3 regions of the Mesorhizobium sp. CA12 genome follow, and region 1 is predicted to be linked to each of the others. Evidence: predicted binding sites of a transcription regulator. Region 1 holds the regulator's gene; each other region holds the start of a gene.
What was found. The regulator PhoB, encoded in region 1, activates phosphate uptake and scavenging genes when phosphate is short. The targets are predictions, from matches to a motif close to TGTCATNNANCTGTCAT.
Positions count from the first base shown of each region.

Region 2: LB520_RS27565 (alkaline phosphatase D family protein) is a predicted target of PhoB. The motif match lies at 4,158-4,174, and genes of this name have one in related genera.
Region 3: LB520_RS00380 (esterase-like activity of phytase family protein) is a predicted target of PhoB. The motif match lies at 3,155-3,171, and genes of this name have one in related genera.

Region 1 covers NZ_JAIUHT010000003.1:169,979-179,556, forward strand. The annotation lists gene LB520_RS07295 (ATP-binding cassette domain-containing protein) at 1-450, opposite strand, end outside; gene LB520_RS07300 (sugar ABC transporter permease) at 478-1,830, opposite strand; gene xylF (D-xylose ABC transporter substrate-binding protein) at 2,062-3,102, opposite strand; gene LB520_RS07310 (ROK family protein) at 3,371-4,612, shown strand; gene phoB (phosphate regulon transcriptional regulator PhoB) at 4,945-5,634, opposite strand; gene phoU (phosphate signaling complex protein PhoU) at 5,651-6,358, opposite strand; gene pstB (phosphate ABC transporter ATP-binding protein PstB) at 6,379-7,182, opposite strand; gene pstA (phosphate ABC transporter permease PstA) at 7,179-8,030, opposite strand; gene pstC (phosphate ABC transporter permease subunit PstC) at 8,034-9,020, opposite strand; gene pstS (phosphate ABC transporter substrate-binding protein PstS) at 9,085-9,578, opposite strand, start outside.
Region 2 covers NZ_JAIUHT010000025.1:5,819-15,396, reverse strand. The annotation lists gene LB520_RS27585 (3-hydroxyacyl-CoA dehydrogenase NAD-binding domain-containing protein) at 1-1,280, opposite strand, end outside; gene LB520_RS27580 (hypothetical protein) at 1,383-1,973, opposite strand; gene LB520_RS27575 (TetR/AcrR family transcriptional regulator) at 2,017-2,625, opposite strand; gene LB520_RS27570 (MFS transporter) at 2,704-3,987, shown strand; gene LB520_RS27565 (alkaline phosphatase D family protein) at 4,247-5,821, shown strand; gene LB520_RS27560 (hypothetical protein) at 6,055-6,342, opposite strand; gene typA (translational GTPase TypA) at 6,537-8,366, shown strand; gene LB520_RS27550 (LysE family translocator) at 8,734-9,345, shown strand; gene LB520_RS27545 (YciI family protein) at 9,356-9,578, opposite strand, start outside.
Region 3 covers NZ_JAIUHT010000001.1:80,056-89,633, forward strand. The annotation lists gene LB520_RS00375 (MATE family efflux transporter) at 1-1,473, opposite strand; gene LB520_RS00380 (esterase-like activity of phytase family protein) at 1,592-3,061, opposite strand; gene LB520_RS00385 (LacI family DNA-binding transcriptional regulator) at 3,339-4,364, opposite strand; gene LB520_RS00390 (Gfo/Idh/MocA family protein) at 4,552-5,583, shown strand; gene LB520_RS00395 (sugar phosphate isomerase/epimerase family protein) at 5,580-6,488, shown strand; gene LB520_RS00400 (substrate-binding domain-containing protein) at 6,595-7,602, shown strand; gene LB520_RS00405 (ATP-binding cassette domain-containing protein) at 7,689-8,480, shown strand; gene LB520_RS00410 (ABC transporter permease) at 8,477-9,535, shown strand; gene LB520_RS00415 (ATP-dependent helicase) at 9,545-9,578, opposite strand, start outside.

The sequences.
Region 1 (9,578 bases):
CTTGATAACCGGCTCCTTGAAGCGCTGGAAACGCGGATTGAGCCGGCCCATCACCTTGCGCGCTTCGGCTTCCATGGCGACGTCGTCGAGCGTGCCCCAACCCGTCATCAGTTCGCGGCCGAGGAAGAGATTGGCTGCGGCATCGACATTGTCGGCCAGCGCCAGCGTCTGATAGATCGTCTCGACGCCGTATTTCTTGGCGTCGCGCGGATTGGAGATCGAAGCCTCCTCGCCATTGATGAATATCTGTCCGCTGTCGCGCTTATAGGCGCCGGACAGGATCTTGATCAGCGTCGATTTGCCGGCGCCATTGTGACCGAGCAGCGCCATCACTTCGCCGGGGAAAAGATCGACGGATGCGTCGTCGACGGCGCGGATGCCGCCGAAGGCGATCGAAACGTTGCGCATGTCGACCAGCGGAACGCCGGCGGGAGCGGTCTTGTCAGCCATGATCCCTTTCCTCCCTATAGTCCTTGCTCAGACGCGCTTGCGATAGAGGGTGTCGAGCCACACCGCCACGACCAGCACGGCGCCCACGACGATGCTCTGCAGCGGTGAATCGACGCCGAGCAACACCATGCCGGATTGCAGCGACTGCATCAGCAATGCGCCCAGCATGGCGCCGAGCACGGTTCCGGAACCGCCTGCAAGCGACGTGCCGCCGATGACCGCCGCGGCGATGACCAGCAGTTCATCCAGCGTCCCCAGCGCGTTTGTCGAGGAGTTCTGCCTGGCCGACGAGATCGCCGCCGCGATCGTCGCCAGCACGCCCATGATCATGAACACCTTCATGGTGATCCAGCGCGTGTTGATGCCGGCAAGATTGGCGGCTTCCGGATTGCCGCCGATGGCAAAGACGTAGCGGCCGAATCTAGTGCGCTTGGTGACGAAGGTCATGATCAGGCCGACGGCGACCGCCATCAGCACCGGAATGGCGATGCCGTGCGCGATGAACAGCCCGCCTTCGGGCACGGTGATGTTGTTGGCCGCGGCGTAGCGGTTCACGATGCCGACCGGCCACGGATAGGAGTTGGCGAGCCACACCGCGCCCAGGATGACCGCGCAGGTGACCGTGGCAAGCAGCGTCTCGGCCCAGACCGGACGCAGCGGGAAGCGGAAGCGCTTGCGCTGCACGCGGCCGTTGAAATGCATGAAGATAACCGCCAGACAGGCGACGATGCCGACGGCCCAGCTCCATTTGGCGCCGATCGAGCCCGCCGGGCCGCCGCCCATCAACTGGAACGTGGCGTCGAGCGGCGCAACGGTCTGACCGCTGGTGACCCACCAGGCAGCGCCCCGCCATACTAGCAATCCGCCAAGCGTGACGATGAAGGCCGGCACTTCGAGATAGGCGATAACGAAGCCCTGGAAGGCGCCGATGATGAGGCCGAGCGCCAGGCCGATCAGCAACGCCAGAACCCAGATCCAGGGGTTTCCCAGTTCAAGCCCGACGAAGCGAACCAGGAAATGCGCCTGGGCAAAGCCCATGACCATGCCGATCAGCCCTTCGGCCGACCCGACCGACAGGTCGATGTTGCGCATGACGATGACGAGCACCATGCCGGAGGCCATGATCGCCACGGCCGAAGACTGAACCGACAGGTTCCAGAGATTGCGCGGCGTCAGGAACGTGCGGCTGTCGAAGTCGAGCGGGTTGACGCCAAGCCGCAGGCTGGAAATCACATGCAGCCCGATCCAGATGAGGAGCAGCGCGCCGATCATGCCCAGCATGCGGGTGTCGAGCTCGGTCGCCTTCAGGAACCGGGCAACAGTGCCGAGTTCCGACGCGCGCGCGGTGTCCGCCGGTTGGGTAGACGTCGTGTCGGTCATGATTTCCTCCCACCGGCTTGCCGTCTGGCGCGGATGCCGGAACTCAGCCTAGAAGCTATCCGCCTGAGGCAGAACGGCAAAATCTTTTGAGAAAACGCCGCGGCTTTAAGGCAATCCCAGGAAAGTGCGTAGCGGTTTTCCGTCCGGGATTGCGGCAACAAAAACCAGGAGCGGTTCATTGAACCGCTCCTGGCCGCGGCGCAGGTGTTTTTGATCGAACGTCGGCAAGGCTCAGTTGCAGACCTGGACGCTGCCGGCGGGCACGCCCGCGCAGACCTCGTCCTTCTTGATCCAGCCGGCGTCGATGACGACGTTGAGGTTGTCCTTGGTGATCGCGACCGGCGTCAGGAACAGCGACTTGACGGTGTTGCCGCCGGGCGTCGTGAAGTCCTTGGCGCCGGCGATGTCGCCCATCTTCTTGCCGTCGGCGAGCTGCGAGGCGATCTCGGCGGCGTTCTTGCCGAGCTCGCGCGCGTCTTTCCACACCGACACGGTCTGCGTGCCGAGCGCGATGCGGTTGAGCGCCGCGTGGTCGCCGTCCTGGCCCGAGACCGGCACGGTGCCGGCCAGCCCCTGCGCCGTCAGCGCCGCGACAACGCCGCCGGCGGTGCCGTCATTGGCAGCCACGACCGCGTCGACCTTGTTGTCGTTGGCGGTCAGGAACTGCTCCATGTTCTTCTGCGCGTTGGCCGGCAGCCAGCCGTCCGTGTAGGCCTCGCCGACATTCTTGATCTTGCCGCTGTCGATGGCGTCCTTCAGGACTTCCATGGAGCCCGCGAACAGGAAGTCGGCGTTCGGATCGGAGCCCGAGCCCTTGATGAAGACATAGTTGCCTTCCGGCTTGGCCTTGAACACCTCGCGGGCCTGCATGCGCCCGACTTCCTTGTTGTCGAAGGTCAGGTAGAACACGTCCTTGTTCTCGATCAGGCGGTCATAGCCGACGACCGGGATTCCTTCATCGAGCGCCTTCTGCACTGCCGGGCCGATTGCCGAGGCATCCTGCGCCAGGATGATCAGCGCGTTGGCGCCCTGCGAGATCAGGCTTTCGACGTCGGTTAGCTGCTTGCCCGGATTGGACTGCGCGTCGGCCGAGATATACTTGTCGCCGGCGGCCTCGATGGCGGCCTTCATCGCTGCTTCGTCGGTCTTCCAGCGCTCTTCCTGGAAATTCGACCACGACACGCCGATCACCTTGTCCTTCGCCTCGGCGACGGACGCCAGCGTCAGCGACATGGCAACGCCCGCCAGAATGGCGGCTGCAAATTTCTTCATGATATCCTCCCTGCGCCCGTGCGGCGCGACCCAGACTGGCCCGAAGGCCGGCACAGAGGCTTTTTTTCGAGCCTCAAAAAAATAGTGGTCCAGCACAACAGCGCTGTCAACCGAGATTCTGATGGGTTTTGATGGGCTCAGGCATTTTTTTCGGTATCCGCAATAAATAATGACATGGCCCCTGGCTTCTGCCACAATCCCTAGCGTGTCAGCGACAGGCCATGGCATTATCACAAGGCCGCGATGACTGGGGAGGACGTGCGAAACGATGTCGGTCGGAATCCGCCATGACGATTTGCGCCGGCGCAACCGCGCCATGGTGATTTCGGCGGTACGCCGCGCCGGTCAGCCATCACGGACCGAAATTGCCGCCACCACCGGGCTCAGCCACTCGACCATTTCGGCGATCTCCGCCGACCTGATCCAGGAGGGCATTCTCACCGAAAGCAAGGCCAGCGAGCCGACGGCGTTGAAGCGCGGCCGGCCGCAGATCGGCCTGGCGCTGAACCCTGAAGCCGCCGCGGTGCTGACCGTGGTGTTGTCTCTGAACTTCCTGTCGGTCGCCGTGATCGACTATGCCGGCCAGGTTGTCGCCGAGGAGCAGCAACGCCTGGACACGCTTGTCATGCCCCGCGACGAGCTGATCGGCGAATGCGTGGCGATCGTGCGGCGCCGGCTGCAGGATCCCGACCTCGACATTGGCAGCGTCGCCCGCATCGCCATGGGCATTCAGGGCATCACCGATTCTAATGCACGCGCCATGCTCTGGTCGCCGATAACGCCGCTGACCGACATTCCTTTCGCCGACATTCTCGAGAAGGAGTTCGGCATCTCCGCCACCATGGAGAACGACTGCAACATGATGGCGGTGGCGCTGCAATGGCGCGACCCGGAGCGCTATCGTGACGACTTCATCGCCATCCTGTTGTCGCACGGCATCGGCATGGGTCTCGTGCTCAAGGGTGCGCTGTTCACCGGCACGCATTCCTCCGGCGGCGAGTTCGGCCACATGATTCACCGCCCGGGCGGGGCGCTTTGCCGCTGCGGCCGCCGCGGCTGCGTCGAGGCCTATGCCGGCAACTATGCGATCTGGCGCAGCGCCATGAAAATGAGCGAGGACGCCGAGCCGGTCGACGTCGGCGACGCCGACATGCGGGCCCTTGCCGCGAAGGCGCGCGAGAGGGACGGCCCCGAACGGGAGGCTTACCGCCGGGCCGGCGAAGCGCTTGGTTTCGGTCTCGGCAGCCTGTTCGCCCTCATCGACCCGGCGCCTGTAGCCATGGTCGGCGTCAGCGCGGCCGCCTTCGACCTGATCGAGCCGGCGCTGCGCGAGGCGATCGCCCAGACGGCCGGCGGCCAGCACTCCGAATCGATCTCCTTCGACACCGAGCCGAACGAGTTGCCGCTGATCCGCGAAGGCTGCGCCATGCGCGCGTTGACCTTCGTCGACCAGGAGATTTTCGCGCCGGGAGGCCAGGCAAGAGTGGGGACGGGAAAGAACGTGGCCTGAGGCAGCCTTGAAGAGGTCCGGGACAGCAGCAGACGCTTGAATTAGCGAAGGGAAGGCCCCGCAGCTTCGTCATTCCAGGGCGGAGCAGGAGCGAAGCTCCGTCGCGGAGACCCTGGAATCCATGCCGCTATCTCACGCGTCGAGCGCAGCGGCACAGAATTCTGGACTGTCGCAACGCATCGACATCACGGAATGGATCCTCGGGTCTGCGCTGCGTCGCTGCGCTCCTTGCTCCGCCCGTGGATGACGAAGCACAAGCGTCTCGGCTAACCGCCAATGCACGCGATCCGATGCTGGAGACACAGAACCCGTCAGCGTCTCAGCCCCTATCCCTAATCTTCCCTGATCGCGTAACCCGCCCCGCGGATGGTGCGGATGACGTCCGGCATGCGGCCATTGTTGACCGCTTTGCGCAGACGGCCGACATGGACGTCGACGGTGCGTTCGTCGATATAGATCGTCTCGCCCCAGACATTGTCGAGCAGCTGGCTGCGCGAGAACACCCGGCCGGGATGACGCATCATGAATTCCAGCAGCCGGAACTCGGTCGGGCCGAGCCTGATCTCGCTCTTCTTGCGGTAGACGCGGTGCGACTCGCGGTCGAGCACGATGTCGCCGACCTTGAGCACGCTGGACAGCACCTCCGGCTTGGCGCGGCGCAGCAGCGCCTTGACGCGCGCCATGAACTCCGGCGTCGAGAACGGCTTGACCAGATAGTCGTCGGCGCCGGTCGAGAGGCCGCGCACGCGGTCGCTTTCTTCGCCCCGCGCGGTCAGCATGATGATCGGCAGCCGCTCGGTCTCGGGCCGCATCCTGAGGCGCCGGCAGAGCTCGATGCCGGAAACCGCCGGCACCATCCAGTCGAGCACGAGCAGGTCGGGAACGTTTTCCTGAAGGCGGATTTCGGCCTCGTCGCCGCGGGTCACCACTTCGACCTGGTAACCCTCGGATTCGAGATTGTAGCGGAGCAGCACCCCAAGCGGCTCCTCGTCCTCCACCACCATGATGCGTGGCGCGATCATTGGCAGGTACCCTTCGTCAGGCCGCCGGCGCCGACATTGTCGTCTCGTCCTGCTTGGGACGATTCGCGGGCAATTGCGTGCCGGTCAGCACATAATAGGCGTTCTCGGCGATGTTGGTCACATGGTCGCCGATCCGCTCGAGATTCTTGGCGCAGAACAGAAGATGCGTGCAGGCGGTGATGTTGCGCGGGTCTTCCATCATGTAGGTCAGGAGCTCCCGGAAGACGGATGTGTATTTGACGTCGATGCGCTCGTCGTCGTTGCGAAGCTTGGCCAGCGCCGTGGCGTCGCCCACCGTATATTCCTGGATCACGGCCTGGACCTGGATCAGCACCAGCTGCGCCATGGAATCGATCGAATGCGTGAGGTCGCGCGGCGCGGCGCTGACGCCGACCGAGCCGACGCGCTTGGCGATGTTCTTGGCGAGGTCGCCGATGCGTTCGAGGTCGCCCGCCATGCGGATCGAGCCAACCACATTGCGCAGGTCGTCGGCCATCGGCTGGCGCTTGGCGATCAGCGTGATGGCGCGGTCGTCGAGCTCGCGCTGGCGCGCGTCCATGATGGCATCGTCGGAAACGACGCGCTGCGCCATGGCATTGTCGGTCTCAAGCAGAGCCTTGGTCGAAGCGCCGACCATCGAGCTGGCGAGATCGCCCATGTCGTTGATGAGCCGGCTGATCTGCCTCAGATCCTCGTCGAAGGAAGCGACGGTATGTTCGGCCATGATGATGTCCTCGTATGAGCTCAGCCGAAGCGGCCGGTGATGTAGTCCTGCGTGCGCTTTTCGCGGGGCGAGGTGAAGATCTTCTCGGTCCGGTCGAACTCCACCAGCTCGCCCAGATACATGAACGCCGTCTGCCGCGACACGCGCGCCGCCTGCTGCATGTTGTGGGTGACGATGACGATCGTGTAGTCGGCCTGCAGCTCGTCGATCAGTTCCTCGATCTTGGCGGTCGACAGCGGATCGAGCGCCGAGGCCGGCTCGTCGAGCAGGATGACCTCGGGCTTCACAGCAACGGTACGGGCGATGCACAGGCGCTGCTGCTGGCCGCCCGAGAGGCTGAGGCCGCTGGCGTTGAGCTTGTCCTTGACCTCGTTCCAGAGTGCTGCGCGCTTCAGCGCCTGCTCGACGCGGCTGTCCATCTCGGCCTTGCTGATCTTCTCATAGAGCCTGACGCCGAAAGCGATGTTCTCGTAGATCGACATCGGGAACGGCGTCGGCTTCTGAAACACCATGCCGATCTTGGTCCTGAGCAGGTTGAGGTCCTGCGAGCGGTCGAGGATGTTCTTGCCGTCGAGCAGCACCTGGCCCTCGGCGCTCTGCTTCGGATAGAGCTCGTAGATGCGGTTGAGCACGCGCAGCAGCGTCGACTTCCCGCAGCCCGACGGGCCGATGAAGGCGGTCACGCTGCGCTCGGGCAGGGACAGGTTGATGTCCTTCAGCGCCTTCGACTGGCCATAGTAGAAATTGAGGTTCTTGACCTCGATCTTGGCCTTCTCGACGGTCGTGTCGGCTGCGTTCAGGTCGGTGGACAACATCGGTTTCATCTGTCCTCTCTGCGTCCGGTTAGGCTGCGGGCGATGATGCTCAGCCCGAGAACCGTCAGGGTGATTATGAGTGCGCCCGTCCAGGCCAGTTGCTGCCATTCCTCGTAGGGGCTGAGAGCGAACTGGAAGATGGTTACCGGCAGGCTGGCCATCGGCGCATTGAGATTGCTCGACCAGAACTGGTTGTTGAGCGCGGTGAAGAGAAGCGGCGCCGTCTCGCCGGAGATGCGGGCGATCGCCAAAAGGATGCCGGTGACGATGCCGGACAGCGCCGCGCGATAGGCAACCGAGCGGATCACCACCCAGCGCGGCGCTCCGATGGCGGTGCCTGCTTCGCGCAGCGCGTTGGGCACAAGGTTCAGCATGTCCTCGGTGGTGCGCACCACGACGGGGATCACCAGGATCGACAGCGCGACCGCGCCGGCAATCGCCGAGAAGTGCCCCATCGGCCGCACCATCAGCTCGTAGACGAACAGGCCGATGATGATCGACGGCGCCGACAGGAGGATGTCGTTGATGAAGCGCACCACCGTCGTGAGCTTCGAGAAGCGTCCGTATTCGGCCATGTAGGTGCCGGCCAGCACGCCGATCGGCGTGCCGACGACGATACCGATGATCGTCATGACGATGCTGCCGTAGATGGCATTGAGCAGGCCGCCGGCATCGCCGGGCGGCGGCGTCATTTCCGTGAACACGGAGAGCGACACCCCGGAAAGCCCCTTGTAGAGCAGGGCGCCGAGAATCAGCGCCAGCCAGGCCAGCCCGATGCCCGCCGCGACGACGCACAGCGTCATCATCACGGCATTCTTGCGCTTGCGGCTTTGGTGAAGCGATGCGGCAGTCGACATCGGTCAGGCTCCCGTGCGGCTATCGATGCGCAACAGCATGTAGCGTGCGAGCGCGAGGATGATGAAGGTGATGATGAACAGGATCAGGCCGAGCGATACCAGCGAGGATGTATAAAGGTTGCCGTCGGCTTCGGTGAATTCGTTGGCGATGGTCGCCGAGATCGTCGTGCCCGGCGCAAACAGCGAGGCGCTGATGCGGTGCGCGTTGCCGATGACGAAGGTGACGGCCATCGTCTCGCCGAGCGCGCGGCCGAGGCCGAGCATGACGCCGCCCATGATGCCGATGCGGGTATAGGGGATGGTCACGCGCCGGGTCACTTCCCAGGTCGTGCAGCCGATCCCGTAGGCCGATTCCTTCAGCACCGCCGGCACCGTGTCGAACACGTCCTTGGTGATCGAGGTGATGAAAGGCAGCACCATTATGGCGAGGATCAGCGACGAGGTCAGCAAGCCGATGCCGTAGGGCGGACCGGCAAACAGGCTGGAGAGCCCCGGTATGCCGTGGAAAAGACTGATGATGAAGGGCTGCACAGTCGTCTGCAGGAACGGCGCGAAGACGAACAGGCCCCAGATGCCGTAGATGATCGAGGGAATGCCGGCGAGCAGCTCGACGGCGATGCCAATCGGACGCCTGAGCGGGCGCGGACAAAGCTCGGTCAGGAAGATGGCGATACCGATGCCGATCGGCACGGCGATGAGAATGGCGATGGCCGAAGTGACGATGGTGCCGTAGATGGGCGCGAGCGCGCCGAAATTCTCGGTGACCGGGTTCCAGGATTCGGTGGTCAGGAAGGAGAAGCCGAACTTCGACAGGGCCTCCCACGATCCGGCGACCAGCGAGATCGCGACCCCCCCGAGCAGAACGAGCACGAGTATGGCGGAAAGGCGCGTCGCCGTCCGGAAAACCATGTCGGTGACGGCGAAGCGGCGCACCGTCGCTTCTCTGGTCCGCAGGGCGGACGATGTCGCGGCTTCGGAAACGGCTGTCATTTAGCCCCTCGCATTTCGAAAGAGACAGGAGGGCGCTAGAGGCGCCCTCCTCATTCGGCGGGAATTACATGCCGGAGTAGACCGGCTTGCCATCCTTGTCGACGATGTCCTTGCCCCACATCTCCTCGACGCTCTTCACGACCTTGTCGGGCATCGGAACGTAGTCAAGCTCAGCAGCCATCTTGTCGCCCTTGGCATAGGACCAGGCGAAGAACTTGAGCGCTTCGGCCGTGGCTGCCGCATCATCGGGCTTCTGGTAGACGAGGATCCAGGTGGCGGAAGTCATCGGCCAGGATTCGGCGCCCGCCTGGTTGGCCAGGATAACGCCGTAGCCCGGCTGCGAGCTCCAGTCGGCATTGGCCGCGGCGGCCGAGAACGCCTTCGCGGTCGGCTCGACCTTCTTGCCGTCCTTGTTCACCATGTCGGTATAGGTGAGCTTGTTCTGCTTGGCATAGGCGTATTCGACATAGCCGATCGCGCCGCCAGTCTGCGACACGTTGTTGGCGACGCCTTCATTGCCCTTGGCGCCGATGCCCACCGGCCATTCAAGCGCGGTGT
Region 2 (9,578 bases), on a different contig from region 1:
CCGAGCACGTCTTGCGGCCGCGACGTAGAGGCGGCGATTTCGTTCACGTCGAGATAGGAGGTGTTGGTGGCGAGGATGGCGCCGGGCCTGGCGACCGCATCGAGCCTGCCGAACACGTCCTTCTTCACCGCCATGTCCTCGAACACGGCCTCGATGATCAAGTCGCAATCGGCGAGATCGGCGTAGTCGGTGCTGCCCTTGAATAGGCCGAGCCGCTGCTGCTTGGCCTCTTCCGTCAACGAGCCGCGACTGACGGAGACGGCATAGTTCTTCTCTATCGTCGCCAGGCCGCGGCGCAGCGCCGCTTCGCTCGTCTCAAGCAAGGTCACCGGCAGGCCGCCATTGGCGAAGGCCATCGCGATGCCGCCGCCCATCGTGCCGGCGCCGATCACGCCGACGCGCTCTATCCGGCGCTTCCGCAAATCCTTGCCCGGCACCTTCGCCGCCTCGCGCTCGGCGAAAAAAAGATGCCGCTGCGCGCGCGACTGGTCGCCGGAAACGAGTTTTTGGAAAAGCTCCCGCTCGGCCGCGAGCGCTGCGTCGAACGGCAAGGTGATCGCGTTGCGCACGGCTTCGGCGCAGGCCAGCGGCGCGTCCAGTCCGCGGGCTTTCTTGGCCAGATCGGCGGCTTGGCGGTCGAAGGCACCGAGGTCGGTTCCGGCAAGGCGGTCGTTGCGGTCACGCACCGGCACGAACGGTCCGCCTCGAGCAGCCATTTCGTGGGCGAAACGAACCGCCTCTGCCAAGAGATCGGTGTCGACAACCGCGTCGGCAAGAGCGGCGGCCTTCGCCTCGCGGGCCGAGATCGGGCTGCCCGAGACGATCATGCCGAGCGCTTTCGCGGCGCCGACCAGGCGTGGCAAACGCACGGTCCCGCCGCCACCCGGCAACAGGCCGAGCTTTACCTCCGGCAGGCCGAGCTTGGCGCCGGCGTCCGCGACGCGAAAATGGCAACCCAACGCCAGTTCCAGCCCGCCGCCGAGCGCCGTGCCATGGATGGCGGCCACCGTCGGCTTGGCGATGGTTTCCAGCAAGGCAACGATGGCGCGCAGTTCCGGTTGCTCGACCGGCTTGCCGAATTCGGTGATGTCGGCGCCGGCAACAAAGGTGCGGCCGGCGCAGGCGATGACGATCGTCCTCGCGGCGGGATCGTCGCGCAAAGCGGTGAGCGCCTCGTAAAGCGGCTTGCGGACATGAAAGCTCAGCGCATTGACCGGCGGGTTGTCGATGGTGACCACCGCCACGCCGTTCTCGTTCGTGACGCTGACAGAACTGGACAAGCGGAACCTCCCGAGACCGGCTGCAACCGCGCAAGGGTTTACTAGGCAGCGACCCGAATGGGAACCCGATCCGGCCCTGGCCCAATTGTTGGCGAGGCCCGGTTAGTTGTCCACGCGGCCGAAGGGCGGCACGTCGCCGATCACCTCGCGCTTGTCCTTGCCGCAGGCGAAGGTCTTTGCCTTTTCGTCGGCGAGCTTGCGCGCCTGGTCGTTGGCCTGCGGATTGCCAGTGGCTAATACCAGGCCGATCGTGCAGCCTTGATGCTCTTCCGGTTGCGCCACCTTGGCGACGACCAGCACATCGGTCGATTTCTTTTCGTCCTCAGGGTTGCTGACGGAGCGGCGGTGGATGGCGGCGAAGGGGATGACGACGTCGCCATTGGTCTCGATGCGCCATTCGACTTTCGGTCCGGAGCCGTTGAACGCGGTAAAACTCTCCCAGACCGCAGTCATGTCGTCGGACGGAAAGCCGTAATAGACGGATTCGCGCGCGTCGTCATAGCCGATCAGCACCGGATAGCCGCGGTAGCCGGAGCAGGCGAGGCTCGCCCAGTCGCCGTCGCCTTCCGCGGCCTGCGCATAGGTCACGCAGTCCTTCTTCGAGTCGAGCTCGGTATAGGCGCTGGAGATGTCGCCGGCCTGGGCCGCCTGGCAGAAACCGGCGAGGGCAAGCGGGACCAGAAGAGCGCGCATCGCTGACAACTCCGTTCGAGCTGCCCGAGCGTAACGTCAATCGCTATTTCTTCAAGCTGGCTTCGATCAAGAGATCGGCGTTGCGGGCAACCGCCGCCGCCGGTCCGCCAACGCCAAACAGCTGGCCGCTGATATAAGCGCCCTCGATGAGCAGCAGCAGTCCGTCGCCCAGCGTGTCGGGATCGGCGGCGCCCATTGCGGCGGCCATAGCGCGCAGGCGGCGGCGCAATTCGACCTTGTTATTCTCGCTCACCACCCGCGCGGGATGGCCGCGCTCGGGATATTCCACCGCAGCGTTGGTCATGCCGCAGCCGCGATAGTCCGGCTTTTGCGTGCGTTTGCCGACGCGGGCCAGGAAGGCGATGATCTGGGCGCGCGGATCGCCCGGATGCGCGTCGACGGCTTCGTCGAAGCGTTCCCAGAATTCGAGGTCGTATTTACGCAGATAGGAGGCGGCAAGCTCATCCTTGGATGGGAAGCTGCGGTACAGGCTCGGCTTTGTGACGCCGGCGCGCCTGACGATCTCGTCGACGCCGATCGCCCTTATGCCCTCGCGGTAAAAGAGGTCGCGCGCCACGTCCAGGATCTTATCCGCCGCCCTCGGAGCAGGGGGCTCGCTGATCGACGCTTCAATTTTATTGCCGGATGGCATTCAAACAACTCGCTTGACAATGTTACTGACCGGTACGTATGTATGGCTTCACTCCATTGCAACGTACCGGTCAGTAACATGATAATCCAGTCCCGTCCGTTTGGCCAGCGCTACGCATTCGTCGTCGTTGCCGTCATTTTCCTGTGCCTGCTGATCGCGGCCGGGCTCCGTTCGGCGCCCTCGGTGATAATGGTGCCGCTGGAGGAAAGCTTCGGCTGGCATCGCGACGTAACGTCCTGGGCCGCCAGCGTCGGCATCCTGCTCTACGGCTTGACCGGACCGTTCGCCGCCGCGCTGATGGAGCGCATCGGGTTGCGCCGCACGCTGCTCGGCTCCCTGCTGGTGATGTCGGGATCGACCGCGATCAGCCTGTTCATGACTGAGCCATGGCATCTCTTCATCACCTGGGGCGTGTTTTCCGGCATCGGTTCGGGCGCGGTGGCGAGCGTGCTCGGCGCCACCATCGTCAACCGCTGGTTCAAGACCAATCGCGGCTTGATGATGGGGCTGATGTCGGCCTCCAGCGCCACCGGCATGTTGGTGTTCCTGCCGCTCATCGCCTCGCTGGCGCAGAACGGCGGCTGGAAGCCGGTGGCGATTGCCGTGGCGCTGGCCACCGCCGCGCTGATACCCTTCGTCTTGCTGCTGGTGCCCGAGCGCCCCGCTTCGATCGGCCAGGTTCGTTATGGCGCCGATGCCGACGACGTGCCGCCGGTGTCGCCGGCATCGCAGGGCAATTTCCTGGCGCACACGCTGAACACGCTGCGCCGCGCGGCGGGCACGCGGGTGTTCTGGTACCTGTTCGCCACCTTCTTCGTCTGCGGCTTCACCACCAATGGCCTCGTCGGCACGCATCTCATCGCCTTCTGCGGCGATATGGGCATCGGCGAGGTGCAGGCAGCCGGGCTGTTGTCGATGATGGGCATTTTCGACCTGATCGGCACCACGCTCTCCGGCTGGCTCACCGACCGTTTCGATCCCCGCAAGCTGCTCGGCGTCTATTACGCGGTGCGCGGTCTGTCGCTGATCTACCTGCCCTATTCCGGCTTCTCGGCGACCAGCCTGGTCATCTTCGCCGTGCTTTACGGGCTCGACTGGATCGCCACCGTGCCGCCGACGCTGAGGCTTGCCAACGAGGCGTTCGGCGATCGCAGCGGACCGATCGTGTTCGGCTGGATCGTCGCCGGCCACCAGGTGGGCGCCGCGGCCGCCGCCGCCTTCGGCGGCACGATGCGCGAGCTGCAGGGCAATTACGAGCTGGCCTTCCTGATTGCGGGGATGACCGGCATCGCGGCGGCTTGTATCTCGCTCTTGATCAACACGAGCAGGCCGGCCTTCGGGCCGGAGCCGCAGGCGGCTTAGGCGCGACTTTCCCTTCTCCCCTTCTTGTGGGAGAAGGTGGCCGCGAAGCGGCCGGATGAGGGGTGCTCCAGGGAACACCGACGCCTCACTCCGCTGGAACACCCCTCATCCGTCTCGGCGCTATCGCGCCGATCCACCTTCTCCCACAAGGGGAGAAGGAAGATGTCGACTGTTATCAAAACTTCATGGTTCCGATATGCGCCTGAAACATTGAAGCGAGAGCTTGGCGGTCCCGCTCAATGCCATCCCGGAGACAGCCATGAACAAGCTTTCGCTCACCCGCCGCGCTTTCGTCACTTCGGCCAGCGCCTTCGGCCTTGTCGGCGCCTCCGGTCTGGCGCTGCCCTATTATTCCCGCGCCAGCCAGCGTCCGGCCTTCACGCATGGCGTCCAGTCCGGCGATGTCGACGCCACCTCGGGCATGGTCTGGACCCGCACCGATCGTCCGGCCCGTGTGATGTATGAAGTGTCGACGACCGAAAGCTTCGCCAATGCGACGCGGCTGGCGGCGCTCGATACCTCGCCGGCCAGCGATTACACGGTGAAGCGGCTGCTCACCGATCTCGCCTCGGACCAGGACATCTTCTACCGCATGGTGGCTGCCGATCTTTCCGACATCAATGCCGTGTCCGAGCCGATCGTCGGCCGTTTCCGTACCGCGCCGTCGTCCAAGCGCGACGTGCGCTTCGCCTGGTCGGGCGACACCGCCGGCCAGGGCTGGGGCATCGACGAGACCGGCATGAAGACCTATTCGACCATCGCTAAGCACACGCCGGACTTCTTCCTGCATTCCGGCGACACCATCTATGCCGACGGCGCCCTGAAGGACGAAGTCGACCTGCCCGGCGGCGGCAAGTGGAAGAACGTCGTCATGATCGACGGCAAGCGCAAAGTGGCCGAGACGCTGGACGAGTACCGCGACCAGTGGAAATACAACATGATGGACAAGCATGTGCTTGGCCTGTCGGCCATCTGCCCGACCTTCTACCAGTGGGACGACCACGAGGTGCTCAACAATTGGTCGGATTCGAAGGACCTGACCGCCGACGACCGCTACAAGGAAAAGTCGATCCATGTGCTGGCGGCCAGGGCGGCTCGCGCCTTCCATGAAATGACGACCATCCGCTACGAGCCGTCGGAGCCGGGCCGCGTCTACCGCAAGGTCTCGCATGGGCCGTTGCTCGACGTGTTCTTCCTCGACATGCGTTCCTATCGCGGCCCGAACGGCCCCGACATGGAAGAGACGCTGACGCCGAAGTCGCGCATGATCGGCGAGGAGCAGTCCAAGTGGCTGAAGCGCGAGCTGGCGAATTCCAAGGCAACGTGGAAGGTCATCGCCGCCGACATGCCGCTTGGCCTGGTCGTCTGGAACGACGCGGCGAAGAAGGCCGGGGCCGAGGCGGTCGCCAACGGCGACAATGGCGCGCCGAAAGGCCGCGAGCTCGAATTCGCCGACGTGCTGCGCTTCATCAAGAATGCCGGCATCACCAACACGGTGTGGCTGACCGCCGACGTCCACTACACCGCGGCGCATTACTACAATCCCGACAAGGCGCAGTTCCAGGATTTCAATCCGTTCTGGGAATTCGTCTCCGGCCCGATCCACGCCGGCACCTTCGGCCCCAACGATCTCGACATGACCTTCGGGCCGGAGTTGAAGTTCATCAAGGCGCCAACCGCCGAACAGGGCCAGAACCTGCCGCCGTCGGCCGGGCTGCAGTTCTTCGGTCTGGTCGACATTTCCGGCGCAACGGAACAGCTCACCGTACGGCTGATGGATCGCGACGACAATGAGCTTTACAAGGTTACGCTCGATCCGGTGCGGTCCGCGTAAGGTCCTGGAGAAAATTGGTAAGGTTGGCGGGACAGCGCCCCCCTCTGCCCTACCGGGCATCTCCCCCACAAGGGGGGAGATTGGCCGTCACCTCGACCTTCGCCAATCTCCAACGTTGCAGGAATGAGCGAGGCGCCGAAGCTGCTAATCTCCCCCTTGTGGGGGAGATGGCCGGCAGGCCAGAGGGGGGCGCGAAGGATCGCGACGTTAGCCGCGTTATGGCAAAGGCGAAATCAATCCGGATAGCAAGCCCGGGGAACGTTGGGCCAGACCGCGGTGTCGCAGTTGGCATCCTTCTGGCGCTGCTTGAAGGCGGCGCTGACCGGGCCGGTGACGATCGGGTCGACGCCGTCGGGGGCGTCGGCGAACATCTGCTGCGCGGTCCTGGCGTCGGGCGGTACGATCGGGTCGGCTTGCCGAAGCGTCGCCGCCGACTGCGCGGCACCGGCAGCGACGAGCATTCCAAGCGCCGCCCACGCAAAAACCGGACGCAATCTGGACATAGGATCGGTCATGAACATCGAACTGTCCGGCCCCTCAAAGGTTCCGCCTTGGTTAACGGAATCATTTCACACCAAGACGTTTAAGAATCAGTGACCATGTATTTGGGGTCGGGCCTCCCCTTTCGCAATTGCGAAAAACCTTGTATGAGCCGCGCAACCGAAAAAGGCGGCGCCTCTGGGCCTGCTGCCTGCAACGCTCCCGAGACCAGACAATGAACCTCCGCAATATCGCGATCATCGCGCATGTCGACCATGGCAAGACCACCCTCGTCGACCAACTCCTGAAACAGTCCGGCGCCTTCCGCGACAACCAGCGCGTCGCCGAGCGCGCCATGGATTCCAACGACCTCGAAAAGGAACGCGGCATCACCATCCTGGCCAAGGCGACCTCGGTTGACTGGCATGGCACCCGCATCAACATCGTCGACACGCCCGGACACGCCGATTTCGGCGGCGAGGTCGAGCGCATCCTGTCGATGGTGGATTCGGCGATCGTGCTCGTCGACGCCGCCGAAGGGCCGATGCCACAGACCAAATTCGTTGTCGGCAAGGCGCTCAAGGTCGGCTTGCGCCCCATCGTCGTCATCAACAAGATCGACCGTCCGGATGCCCGCCATATCGAAGTGGTCAACGAGGTGTTCGACCTGTTCGCCGCGCTCGACGCCACCGACGAGCAGCTCGATTTCCCGATCCTCTATGGTTCGGGCCGCGACGGCTGGGTTTCGGAAAATCCGGAAGGCCCGAAAGACCAGGGTCTCGCACCGCTGTTCGACCTGGTCGTCAAGCATGTGCCCGCACCTACGGTGCATCCCGGCCCGTTCCGCATGATCGGCACCATCCTCGAGGCCAATCCGTTCCTTGGCCGCATCATCACGGGCCGCATCGAGTCCGGCACGCTGAAGGCCAACCAGGCGGTCAAGGTGCTGCACCATGACGGCACGCAGATCGAGACCGGCCGCATTTCGAAGATCCTCGCCTTCCGCGGCCTCGAGCGCCAGCCGATCGACGAGGCCCAGGCGGGCGACATCGTGGCCATCGCCGGCCTGTCGAAAGGCACCGTCGCCGACACCTTCTGCGATCCGGCGGTGAGCGAGCCGCTGCATGCGCAGCCGATCGACCCGCCGACCGTGACCATGTCCTTCCTCGTCAACGACTCGCCGCTTGCCGGCACCGAGGGCGACAAGGTGACCAGCCGCGTCATCCGCGACCGGCTGCTGCGCGAGGCCGAGGGCAATGTCGCGCTCAAGATCGAGGAATCGGCCGAGAAGGATTCCTTCTTCGTGTCCGGCCGCGGCGAATTGCAGCTCGCCGTGCTGATTGAGACGATGCGCCGCGAAGGTTTCGAGCTTGCCGTGTCGCGTCCGCGCGTCGTCATGCAGAAGGGCGACGACGGCCAGCTGCTGGAGCCGGTCGAGGAAGTCGTCATCGACGTCGACGAGGAGCATGCCGGCGTCGTCGTGCAGAAGATGTCGGAACGCAAGGCCGAGATGGTCGAGCTGCGTCCGTCCGGCGGCAACCGCCAGCGCCTGGTCTTCCACGCGCCGACGCGCGGCCTGATCGGCTATCAGTCCGAATTGTTGACCGACACGCGCGGCACCGCCGTGATGAACCGGCTGTTCTTTGCCTATGAGCCGTATAAGGGCGAGCTGCCCGGCCGCACCAATGGCGTGCTGATCTCCAACGAGCAGGGCGAATCGGTCGCCTATGCGATGTGGAACCTGGAAGACCGCGGCCCGATGATCATCGATCCGGGCGTCAAGGTCTACCAGGGCATGATCATCGGCGTCCATTCGCGCGACAACGACCTCGAAGTGAACGTGCTCAAAGGCAAGAAGCTCACCAACATCCGCGCCGCCGGCAAGGACGAAGCGGTGAAGCTGACGCCGCCGATCCGCATGACCTTGGAGCGCGCGCTGGCCTGGATCCAGGACGACGAGCTAGTCGAGGTGACGCCGAAGACCATCCGCCTGCGCAAGCTCCATCTCGACCCGAACGAGCGCAAGCGTTTCGAGAAGGCCGCCAAGGTGATGGGCGCGGCGTAAGGTTCCACGGAAAGTTCGAAAGAGAGAGCGGGTGCTCCCTCTTTTGTTTCCGCGGCAGGCGACTGCTTCGTTTCAATTTAGGCGTCGGCGCTGCCCCTTATCCGCCTGCCGGCACCTTCTCCCCGTGAACGGGGAGAAGGGAATCTCGCGCGGACTCCGGCGCTCTTTCTGCAACGCTGGTGATTGGCGAATCGTCGGCGCCATGTCCCTTCGCCCCGTTCAACGGGGAGAAGATGGCGGCAGCCAGATGATGGGCGGCGCCGGCGCTGGCAGTTGTTGTCGCCTTGATCAACGTTCGCGCCTTGTTGGGCGTGCCAAATCTAGTACGATCGGCTATCGTTCTTTATCTCTTATAGGGAGCGACCCCATGCATCTCGCCTCGTTGCTGATCTTCGCCGCCGCGCTCTTCGTTGCCGCCGGCTCGCCCGGCCCGTCGATCGCGGCCTTGGTGGCGCGGGTGATCTCGAAAGGGTTCCGCGACGTCTTTCCCTTCCTGCTGGCGATGTGGATCGGCGAGGCCATCTGGCTTTCGCTGGCGGTGTTCGGGCTCGCCGTCGTGGCGCAGACCTTCCATTACGCCTTCGTCGTCGTGAAATGGGTGGGTGTCGCCTACCTTGCTTATCTCGCGTTCAAGATGTGGACGGCGCCGGTCGAGGCGAAGGAGGGCGAGATGCCGCGCGAGGACTCGCCCCTGAAACTTTTCCTTGCCGGCATGGCGGTGACGCTCGGCAATCCCAAGATCATGATGTTCTATCTGGCGCTGCTGCCGACCATCATCGATCTTGCCTCGGTCAGCGTTGTCGGCTGGGTCGAGCTGACGCTGACCATGGCGCTCGTGTTGATCGTCATCGATCTCGCCTGGGTGTTGGCCGCCTCCCAGGCGCGCCGGCTGCTGAAGAGCAAGCGCGCCATGAAGATCGCCAACCGCGTCAGCGCTACGACGATGGCGGGCGCCGCCGCCGCTATCGCCGCGCGATAGAGCGCCGGCCTCACATCATTTCAATGATCGGCGCGATCTCGACGGTAAAAGCCGGGTCCATCAGGATCGGGCAGTCCTTGGCTTTGGCGACGGCATCGTCGATATCCTTGGCTTCGACGATGGTGTAGCCGGCGGTCGGATTGCTGCCGCCATTGTTCTCGATCTTGCCGCCGGGCAGCACCGTCTTCGACATGCCAACCGGATTGCCGCCGTCGACCACGGCCGAGCCGAGC
Region 3 (9,578 bases), on a different contig from region 1:
TTAGCCGTTCGGCGTCTCCGGCAGGAGCTGCGCGCGCTGGCGCGGCACGCCGAGGCCCGTGTCGGGCGGCTCGCCCGCGGCCGGCCGGTCCTCAATCATGTGCATCGTGCGCCAGTGGCCGAAGCGGTAATAGGCGGCGGCGAGCGCCAGCGAGGCGATCGAACCTGCCGGAAAGCTCCACCACAGAGCCTCCTGGCCGATGACGCTGCGCATGGAATAGGCAAAGCCGGTGCGAATGATCAACACCGAGATGATCAGGATGATCAGCGGCGGCATGACAGCGCCGGTGGCGCGCACCGTGGCGAACAGCACGATCGTGACGCCGAACAGGATGAACGACCAGGATGCCACCTTGTTGATGTGGGCGGCGATGTCGATCGCGGCGCTGTCGGTGCTGAGGAAGAGGCTGAGCACTGCGCGGTCGAAGACGAAAAGCAGCGCCACCAGCGCGCCGGTCAGCACCAGGTTAAAGCCGACGCCCGACGCCGCGACCCTGCCGATGCGGTCCCAGCGCCCGGCGCCGACATTCTGCGCCGCCATCGAGGAGACGGCGGCGCCGATCGCCAGAGCCGGCATCTGGATGTAGGTCCAGAGCTGCGCGGCGATGCCGTAAGCGGCGGCTACCTGGGAGCCGTAGGAATTGACGATGCCCATCACGGTCAATGCCGCCGCCGAGATGACGATCATCTGCAGCCCCATCGGAATGCCCTTGAAAACGACGATGCGCAGCAATTTCGGGTCGGGCCGCAGCAGCGAGAGATCGCTGCCCGCCAGCCGCAGCGGGTGTTTGCGCACATAAAGCACGATCAGGATGGCGATCACGCTCACCGTCTGGCCTATGAGCGTCGACGTTGCCGAACCGGCAATGCCGAGCTCGGGGAAGGGGCCGATGCCGCGGATCAGCAGCGGATTGAGCACGACGTCGAGCACGACCGCCAGCGCCATGAAGACGAACGGGGTTCGCGAGTCGCCGGCGCCGCGCAGCACGGTCATGACGAAGGATAAAAGGTTCATCATCGGCACGGCGACGAAGATGATGCGCAAATAGGCGCGCGCCAAAGGCAAGGCATCGGCCGGCGTGCCGAGCCCGGTCAGGATGGCGTCGATCCAAATCCAGCCGCAGACGGCGAACACGACCGAGACGAGGAAGAAGAAGGTGGCGCTGGTGCCGACGATGCGCTTCGCCTCGGGCAGGTCCCGGGCGCCGACCGATTGCGCTACCAGGATGGTTGCCGCCATGCCGATGCCGAAGACGGTGCCGAGGATGAGGAACAGCACCAGATTGGCGTTGGAGGTCGCCGTCAGCGCCGCCTCGCCGAGGAAGCGGCCGACCCAGACCGCGTTGATCGAGCCGTTGAGCGACTGCAGCACGTTGGAGCCCAGAACCGGCAGGGCGAACAAAAGCAGCGTGCGCGGAATTGGGCCGCTGGTCAGGTCGTGAGTCCGCCGGCGGGTGGGCTGTTTGTCATCCATGTTGTTATCCATGGTGGTGGGGCCGAAACTGAATCAGGCCCGCGATGCTATCGCAGGCCTGATGCTCATGCATCCCTTCAGAAAGGGGTCGGCTGCCGCGGCAGCCGACCGCATCCCATTACTGAGTGGTGTTTCCAGAAAGGCCGGGCAGGGTGACCTGATAGACCAGGAAGGTGGTGTCGACATCGGCGCCGTCCTCGGCCTTGTACGCAGCGCCGACCTGGAAGCCGTCCTGGGTGAGGAAGTCGTTGTCGTTGGCGACGAACAGGAAATAGTCGTCGGGCAGCTTCGGATCGAGCACCGGCGCCAGCGACATAGCCTCCCACTTCTCCGACAGGTTGTCCTTGTCGTTCGGCGCGCCATTGTGCAGGCCGAAACGGCCGAGCTCGCCCTTGTCGTTGATGTCGATGAACGAGGTGAGCTTGGCCGGCGTCACCGACGGGTCGAGCATGCCCTTCGGCGCGACCGGCTTGTCGGCGGCGTCGAACGGTCCGTTGGCGATATCGGTGGCGGCGGAGAGGTCGACGATCTCGATCTTGCGATAGAGCGACTCGTCGCCCTTAACGCCCTGGCCGTTGCCTGAGTCGCGCGCCAGCATCAGAAAGCTCTTGTCGGAGAGTGCGACGATCTCGCTCTGAGCGGCCACCTTGGTCTTGCCCTTGGCATCCTTGAACATCGGCAACGGCACGACATATTCATGCGCCAGCTTGAGGTGGGCGAGATCGGAAGCGTCGTAAACCAGCGCGCGGGTGTTCTGGCGGGTCGAGCCTGAATCGCCGCCGTCCTGGCGGGGCGCCGACTGCAGCACGGCGATCAGGAACCTGCCGTCTGGCGTCATCGACATGCCTTCGAGGCCCTGGTTGTTCTGGCGGCCGGTTTCGGGATCCTTCGGATCGGGCTCGGCAGCGCCCGGGCCCGGGTTGTCGGACGCGAAGTTCGGCTTGCCGTGGCGCATCGGCACCAGCGCCGCGGGCGGTTGGGTCGCCGACATCAGACGGCCTTCGGCCGAGAAGCGGTAGATGTTGGGACCATATTCGTCGGAGATGAACATCGTGCCGTCCGGCAGCCGCACGATCGCTTCGTCATCGAGCGCCAGCTTGCCATTGGCCTCAGGCAGCATCGGCATGTCGCCGGCGGCGCGCACGCCGTTCAACGGATCGAGGCCGGTGGCGTCGGCGCCCTTGTCGTCGGTCAGAAGCATCGTGTCGGCGAGCGTCGCCTTAACGCCCGACTGTTCCTGTCCGGCAGCGGGCGCCGCGCCGGGTGCTGTCGGCGCCAGCTCGATCGAGATGGTGTTGAGGCGCGGGCGATAATCGGTGGTTCCGACGACATTGTAGCCGCGGTCCGGCAGCAGCCAGAGCGAACCCCTGTAGGTGGCCCCTTCACGCGTCCAGGATTTGGTATCGATCGCCATGCCGGAACCTGAACCGAAGGTCTCGCCGAACTTGTCCTTCTGGTTGGCCGGGATGCGGCCGATGCCGACGAGCCCCTTGTTGACGTAAGCGACGCCGTCGGCGAGCGCCGGGGTCAGGGAAGTGAACAAGGCGAGTGCCGCGCCGAGCGCGACGGTCCGGTTGAGATGTTTCATCGATATCCCCTTCTTGACGAGCAGAGCGGCCTGGAAGGAACGCGCATCGGCGATGCGGCGAGCCGGTCCCGTCGAGCGGTCTAGGACGTGAACGTGATGGTTGCATGACAGTTTCCTTCTCCCCTTGTGGGAGAAGGTGGCCGAGCGAAGCTCGGTCGGATGAGGGGTGTTCCAGGGAATGCTAACGGCTCACTCCGCTGGATCACCCCTCAACCGTCTCGGCGCTGACGCGCCGATCCACCTTCTCCCACAAGGGGAGAAGGGAAAGCGCCTCCGCTCAATCGCTCTCTCTTGCGATCAGCTCCAGCGGCCAGACTTCGCGGATGATGCGTGTGCCCTCAGGGCCGGCGAATGCGGGAAGCGAAGCGAGCAGCATCTCGGCCAGCCGCCGGCCCATGGGCTCCAGCGACGGACGGAAGGCGGTCAGCGTCGGCGAAAAGTAGCGGCAGAGCGGCGTGTCGACGATGACGATCACGGCCATGTCATGGCCCGGCTTGATACCCATCTCGGCCAGCGCCTTGCAGCCGCCGAGCGCCATCGCGTCATTGTTGAAGATGATCGCCGTCGGCGGGTTTTTGGAGCGCATTACTTGCGGCGTCACCTGGTAGCCGCCGGTCTCGTTGATGAAGCCGTCGGCGATCAGGTCGGGGTCGACCTCGATACCGTGCCGCTTCAGCGCCTTGCGGTAGCCGTCGAGGAACAGGTAGCCGAAGTTGAGATCAAGCGAAGGCCGGATGGCGGCAATGCGGCGGTGGCCGCGCGCGACCAGCCGGTCGACGGCTTCATCACCCGCCCTCTCGAAATCGATATCGAGTGAAGGATACGTGTCGCCGCCGGACTGACTTCGGCCAAGCGTGGCGAAGGGAAAGCCGGCCTTGCTGAGATACTCGATCCGATCGTCTTCCCTTCGCGTATTGGCCAACACGACCGCGTCGGCCCGGCGCGTCTCGACCACGCGGCGCAACCGCTCCTGCTGATATTGGCCCGGCTCACCCATGACGACCATCAGATCCAGGTCATGCTCGGCGAGCCGCGCCTGCAGGCCCGTCAGGAACGGGATGAAGAACGGCTCGCCATATTGCTGGTCGCCGGGATGCGGCTGCAGCATGAAGGCGATCGAGCGGGTGGCGCCCTGGCGCAGGCTGCGGCCTGACTGATTGGGCGAATAGTTCAGCTTCCTGGCTGCTTCGAGCACACGCTGGCGTGTGTCGGCATTGACGTCGGCACGGCCGTTCAGCGCGCGCGACACGGTGCCGATCGAGATGTTCAGGTGACGCGCGAGATCGTGGATGCTGGACGCCAAGGACGGATTCTCCCCTTGCCTTGGCTAGCACCGGCTGCCGCTCAGGCCAAGGCTTCGGGGCGATTTTTGCAGGCAGCCGGTTGACATTCTACGCCATCGGGTGTGTTCTCGTAAACGTTTACGGAAAAACGTTTACGGTGACGCCGTGACGTCCGGTCTGGAGGGACCGGCGGAGGAGGAGCGCTGGATGATGAGGGTCGTCCTGGCCGGGTGCGGAGCGATGAGCAAGCACTGGCTCGATGCCGCGAAGCAGATCGACGGGCTCGCCATTGTCGGCCTCGTCGACCTCGATGCCGAGCGGGCCCAGGCGAGGGCGCGCGAATACGCGCTGTCCGACGCCGTCATCGGCACCAACCTCGACGCCGTCCTCGACCAGACCAAGCCCGATGCCGTGTTCGACGTCGTGGTTCCCGTCGCACGCCGCGCAGTCGCGCTTTCGGCCTTCGCGCACGACTGCCATCTGCTCACCGAGAAGCCACTGGCCGACAGCCCCGAGAATGCGCGCGCCATCGTCGAGGCAGCGCGCAAGGCGAGGCGCATCCACGCTGTCGTCCAGAACCGCCGCTATGTCGCCAATGTCAGGCGCATCAGGCGCTTCCTGGACTCCGGCGTCATCGGTAAACCGACCAGCATCCACGCCGACTTCTTCGTCGCGCCGCATTTCGGCGGTTTTCGCGAGGAGATGGCCCATGTGCTCTTGCTCGACATGGCGATCCACACGTTCGATGCCGCGCGTTACATGGTCGCCGGCGAGCCGGCCAGCGTCTATTGCCAGGAATGGGAACCCGTGAATTCCTGGTATCGGCAGGGGTCGTCGGCCAGCGCCGTCTTCGACCTCGGCGGCGGCAAGATCTTCACCTATGCCGGCTCCTGGTGCGCCGACGGTTTCCGCACGAGTTGGGAGGGAAGCTGGCGTATCGTCGCCGAGCGCGGCAGCCTCTTGTGGGATGGCCACGACGGGCTGAAGGCGGAGGTGATTGCGTCCGGCCGCGACGGGATCATCGACAAGACCCAGCCCATCGAAGTGCCGCCGCTCGATCTCGCCGACCGCGTCGACGGCCATCTCGGCATCATCCGGGATTTCATGCACGCGATCGAGACCGGCGCCGAGCCGGAGACGCGCGGCGCCGACAACATCAAAAGCCTGGCCATGGTCTTCGGCGCCATCGAGAGCGCGGAGAGCGGGCGGCGCGTGACAATCGCCAAGGAAGCACAATGACGGCAAACCCGCTTCTCGATATCAGGATCGGCACCATGGTGCGGGCCAATCTCGAAGATCCGGCCGCCTATGTCAGGCAAATCCTGCCGCTCGGCTTCGAGAGCATCCAGCCCTTCTTCTGGCAGACGCTCGGCGGCAAGGACCTGAAGCGCCTGGCGGGCGAGATCCGCGAGGCGATCGGCGATGCCGATGTGACCGTGTCCTCGATCGGGGTGTTCGGCAACCCGCTCGAGAATGGAGAGGTCGATCGCGGTGTGCTGGCGGCCTGGGAGACGGTGATCGATAATGCGCATCTGTTCGGCGCGGAGACGGTGAGCGGCTTCACCGGCCGCATCCGCGGCAAGAAGCTGACCGACAGCCTGCCGCGCTTCCGCGAGGTGTGGGGGCAGCTGGCCAAGCGTGCCGCCGATAAGGGCGTGCGCATCGCGTTCGAGAATTGCGCGATGGACGGCAACTGGGCGAGCGGCGATTGGAATATTGCCCACAATCCCGATGCCTGGGAGCTGATGTTCAACGAATTGCCAAACGACAATCTCGGGCTTGAATGGGAGCCCTGCCATCAGCTTGTCTACCTGATCGATCCGATCCCGCAGATCCGCAAATGGGCGCCGCGCATCTTCCACGTCCACGGCAAGGACGCGACGGTGCGCTGGGATGTCATCCGCGAACATGGCGTGTTCGGCCGCCTGCCTTTCGTGCAGATGCGCACGCCGGGTTTCGGCGACAGCGACTGGACGCGGGTGATCAGCGAGTTGCGGCTGGCCGGCTACAAGGGCGCCATCGACATCGAAGGCTGGCACGATCCGGTCTATCGCGGCGACCTCGAGATCACCGGACAGGCGCGCGCGCTCGACTATCTGAAGCAATGCCGGGGAGGGAACAGCTACGTGCCCAATCCGGCTTGAGGCCAGATTCGATGTGAGGATTGGCCGGCGGGAGGAGCCGGCCGACCGAGGACGCAGATCAATTCGAAACCCTCCATCGGGAGGGGTCTAAAAGGGAGGAACGTGCATGACGACCAGAAGGACTGCTCTGCGCTCGACCGTCGTGGCGGCTGCCACGGCGCTCTGCGCCTCGATCTCTGCCTTGCCGGCGCACGCGCTCGACGCGCAATGGTGCAAGGACGTACACATCCGCTTCTTCGTCGGCGGCGCCGAGGGCGACGCCTTCGGCACCATCGTCTATAATGGCGCCAAGCAGGCGGCGGCCGATCTCGGGCCGAAGGTCGACTACATCTTCTCGCAGTGGGACGTCGAGAAGATGGTGCAGCAATTGCGCGAGGCGGTCGCGGTCAAGCCGCAGGGCATCGCCATGATGGGCCATCCGGGCGACGCGGCGATCATGCCTTTGGCCGAGCAGGCGCATAAGGACGGCATCAAGATGATGTACCAGAACGTTCCGGTGCCGAAGGTGGTGGCGGCGTTCGGTGGCGGCTATGTCGGCGCGCAGCAGGAGCAGCAGGGCCGCGCGCTCGGTGTCGAGGCGTTCAAGCTCGGCAAGCTCAAGGCCGGCGACAAGGCGATCATGATCGGCCCGTTCGAGAATGAAAGCCGCGGCGCACGCGAGCGCGGCACGGTGGCGGCGCTGAAGGAGGCAGGCGTCGAGGTGATCCAGCTTTCGTCGCCGCCGAGCGGTGAATGGGCGTCGGATCCCAACCTCGCCATTCCGGTGATCACCGCGGCTCTGCTCAACCACCCCGACGTCAAGGCGGTCGGCTACCCCGGCGGCCAGATGCTCGGCAATGTCGCCACCTATATGCAGGCGGCGGGCCGCAAGCCCGGCGACATCTTCAACTTCGGCTTCGACACCAGTCCGCAGATCGTCGAAGGCTTCAAGGGTGGCTGGGTGCAACTGACGGCCGACCAGCAGCCGTTCCTCCAGGGCTACCTGCCGATTCTCAGCCTCTGCCAGCAGGTGGTGCTGGGGCTGGCGCCGATGAATGTCGACACCGGCGCCGGCTTCGTCACGCCGCAGAACTATGAGATCGTCTCAGAGCTCGCCAAGCAGGCGTTGCGCTGACCTCCCAGGCAGCCGGCCGGGCTTGCCCCGGCCGGCTGGACCGCGGGCGACGAGGCCGCCGAACAGACATTGCAAGCGAGGATCGCATGGGCGAACGCATCATCGAACTACGCGACATCAAGAAATCCTACGGCCAGGTCTATGCGCTGGGCGGGGTCAACCTCAGCGTCGACCGCGGCGAGGTGGTCGGCCTGATTGGTGACAACGGCGCCGGTAAGTCGACGCTGATCAAGATCCTGTCCGGCGTGGTCAAGCCGACCAGCGGCGAGATCCTGGTGCGCGACAAGCCGGTCACCGGGTGGAGCGCGGCGCGCTCGCGCGACGCCGGCATCGAGACGGTGTTCCAGGACCGCGCGCTGGCCGTGCAGCAGACGATCGTGCGCAACATCTTCATGGGCCGCGAACTGACCAGCTTCATGGGCTGGCTGAAGGTCGACAAGGAGATCGAGGAGGCGAGCAGGCTGATGCGCGAGATCGGCTTCACCTCGAAGGTGTTCACGCCGCACTCGATCGTCGGCCAGCTTTCCGGCGGCGAACGCCAGGGCGTGGCGATCGCACGCGCCATCTACAAGCAGGCGGAACTGATCATCCTCGACGAGCCGACCACGGCCCTGTCGCTGACCGAGACCGCCAAGGTCTTCCATTTCGTGCGCCAGGTGCGGGCGAGCGGCCGCTCGATCCTGTTCATCGGGCACAACATCCACCATGTCTTCGACATCGCCGACCGCTTCGTCGTGCTCGACCGCGGCAAGGTGGCGCTCGCGGCCGACCGCAACGAGGTCAAGTCGGCAGAAGACCTCATCAACTTCATGGAAGACGTAGCACACCCCGGCGGATTGCCGGGACTGCACGAAGGCGCGGAGCAGGGAGCGCAATGAGTAACGCGATGGAACCCGATCTGCAAACTCCTCTGGGAAGAACAGGCGGCCAGGTAGCCAGGAAGCCAGCCAAGGAATGGAGCCATCCGTCCAATCACTGGCTGCGCGGCTTCGTCATCGACAATCGCGCATCGCTGGGCACACTTGCCGTGTTCATCGTCATGATGGCGGTGTTCATCATCGCCAACCCGACCGTCTTCACCACCTGGTATCTCTACAGCTCGGTGCTGACGACGCTTCCCGTGGCGCTATTCGTGGTGGTGCCGCTGGTCTTCGTCGTCACCTGCGGCGAGATCGACCTGTCATTTCCGGCGACAATGGGCTTTGCCTCCTGGGTCTTCGCGCTGGTGGTGCAGGCCGGCTACGATCCGTTTATCGGCATCGCGGCGGCGCTCGTCACCGGCACGCTGCTCGGCTTCCTGGTCGGCTCGCTGGTCGTCTATGGCGGCCTGTCGTCGCTGATCGCCACGCTCGGCATGAACTTCCTGCTGCGCGGCCTGATCCAGATCATCAACGAAGGCAGGTCGACGGCGCTGACCGGCCTTGCCGACAGCTCGGCCTACAAGATCTTCTCCAGCCAGGTCTGGGGCATCCCGGTGCAGATATTCTGGGCGATCGCCTTCGTGGTGTTCTCGGCGCTGCTCTACAACCGGCATCGTTTCGGCGCGCAGGTGAAAGTGGTCGGCGACAATCCCGACAGCGCAAGACAGATGGGCATCGACGTCAAATGGGTCCGGGTGAAGGTGTTTGTCTTCGTCGGCATCGGCGCGGCGATCGCCGGCACCTTCTCGGTGATGATCAATTTCACCTGGTGGCCGACGGCAGGCGACGGCTATCTGCTGCCCGTGCTGGCTTCGGTGTTCGTCGGCGGCACGCCGACCTGGGGCGGCATCGGCACCGTGGTCGGCGGCGCGATCGGCGCAGTTACGGTGTCGTTCATCCAGACCGGCGTGGTGGCGGCGGGCCTGAGCGGCTTTTACGTGCAGTTCTTCAACGGGCTGATCATCATCCTGTCGCTGCTCGGCCATAAGTGGAACCAAGCAAGGTATAGGTGAGGAGGCCGGTCACACCGGTGCGACAAACCCGTCCAGCACGCGT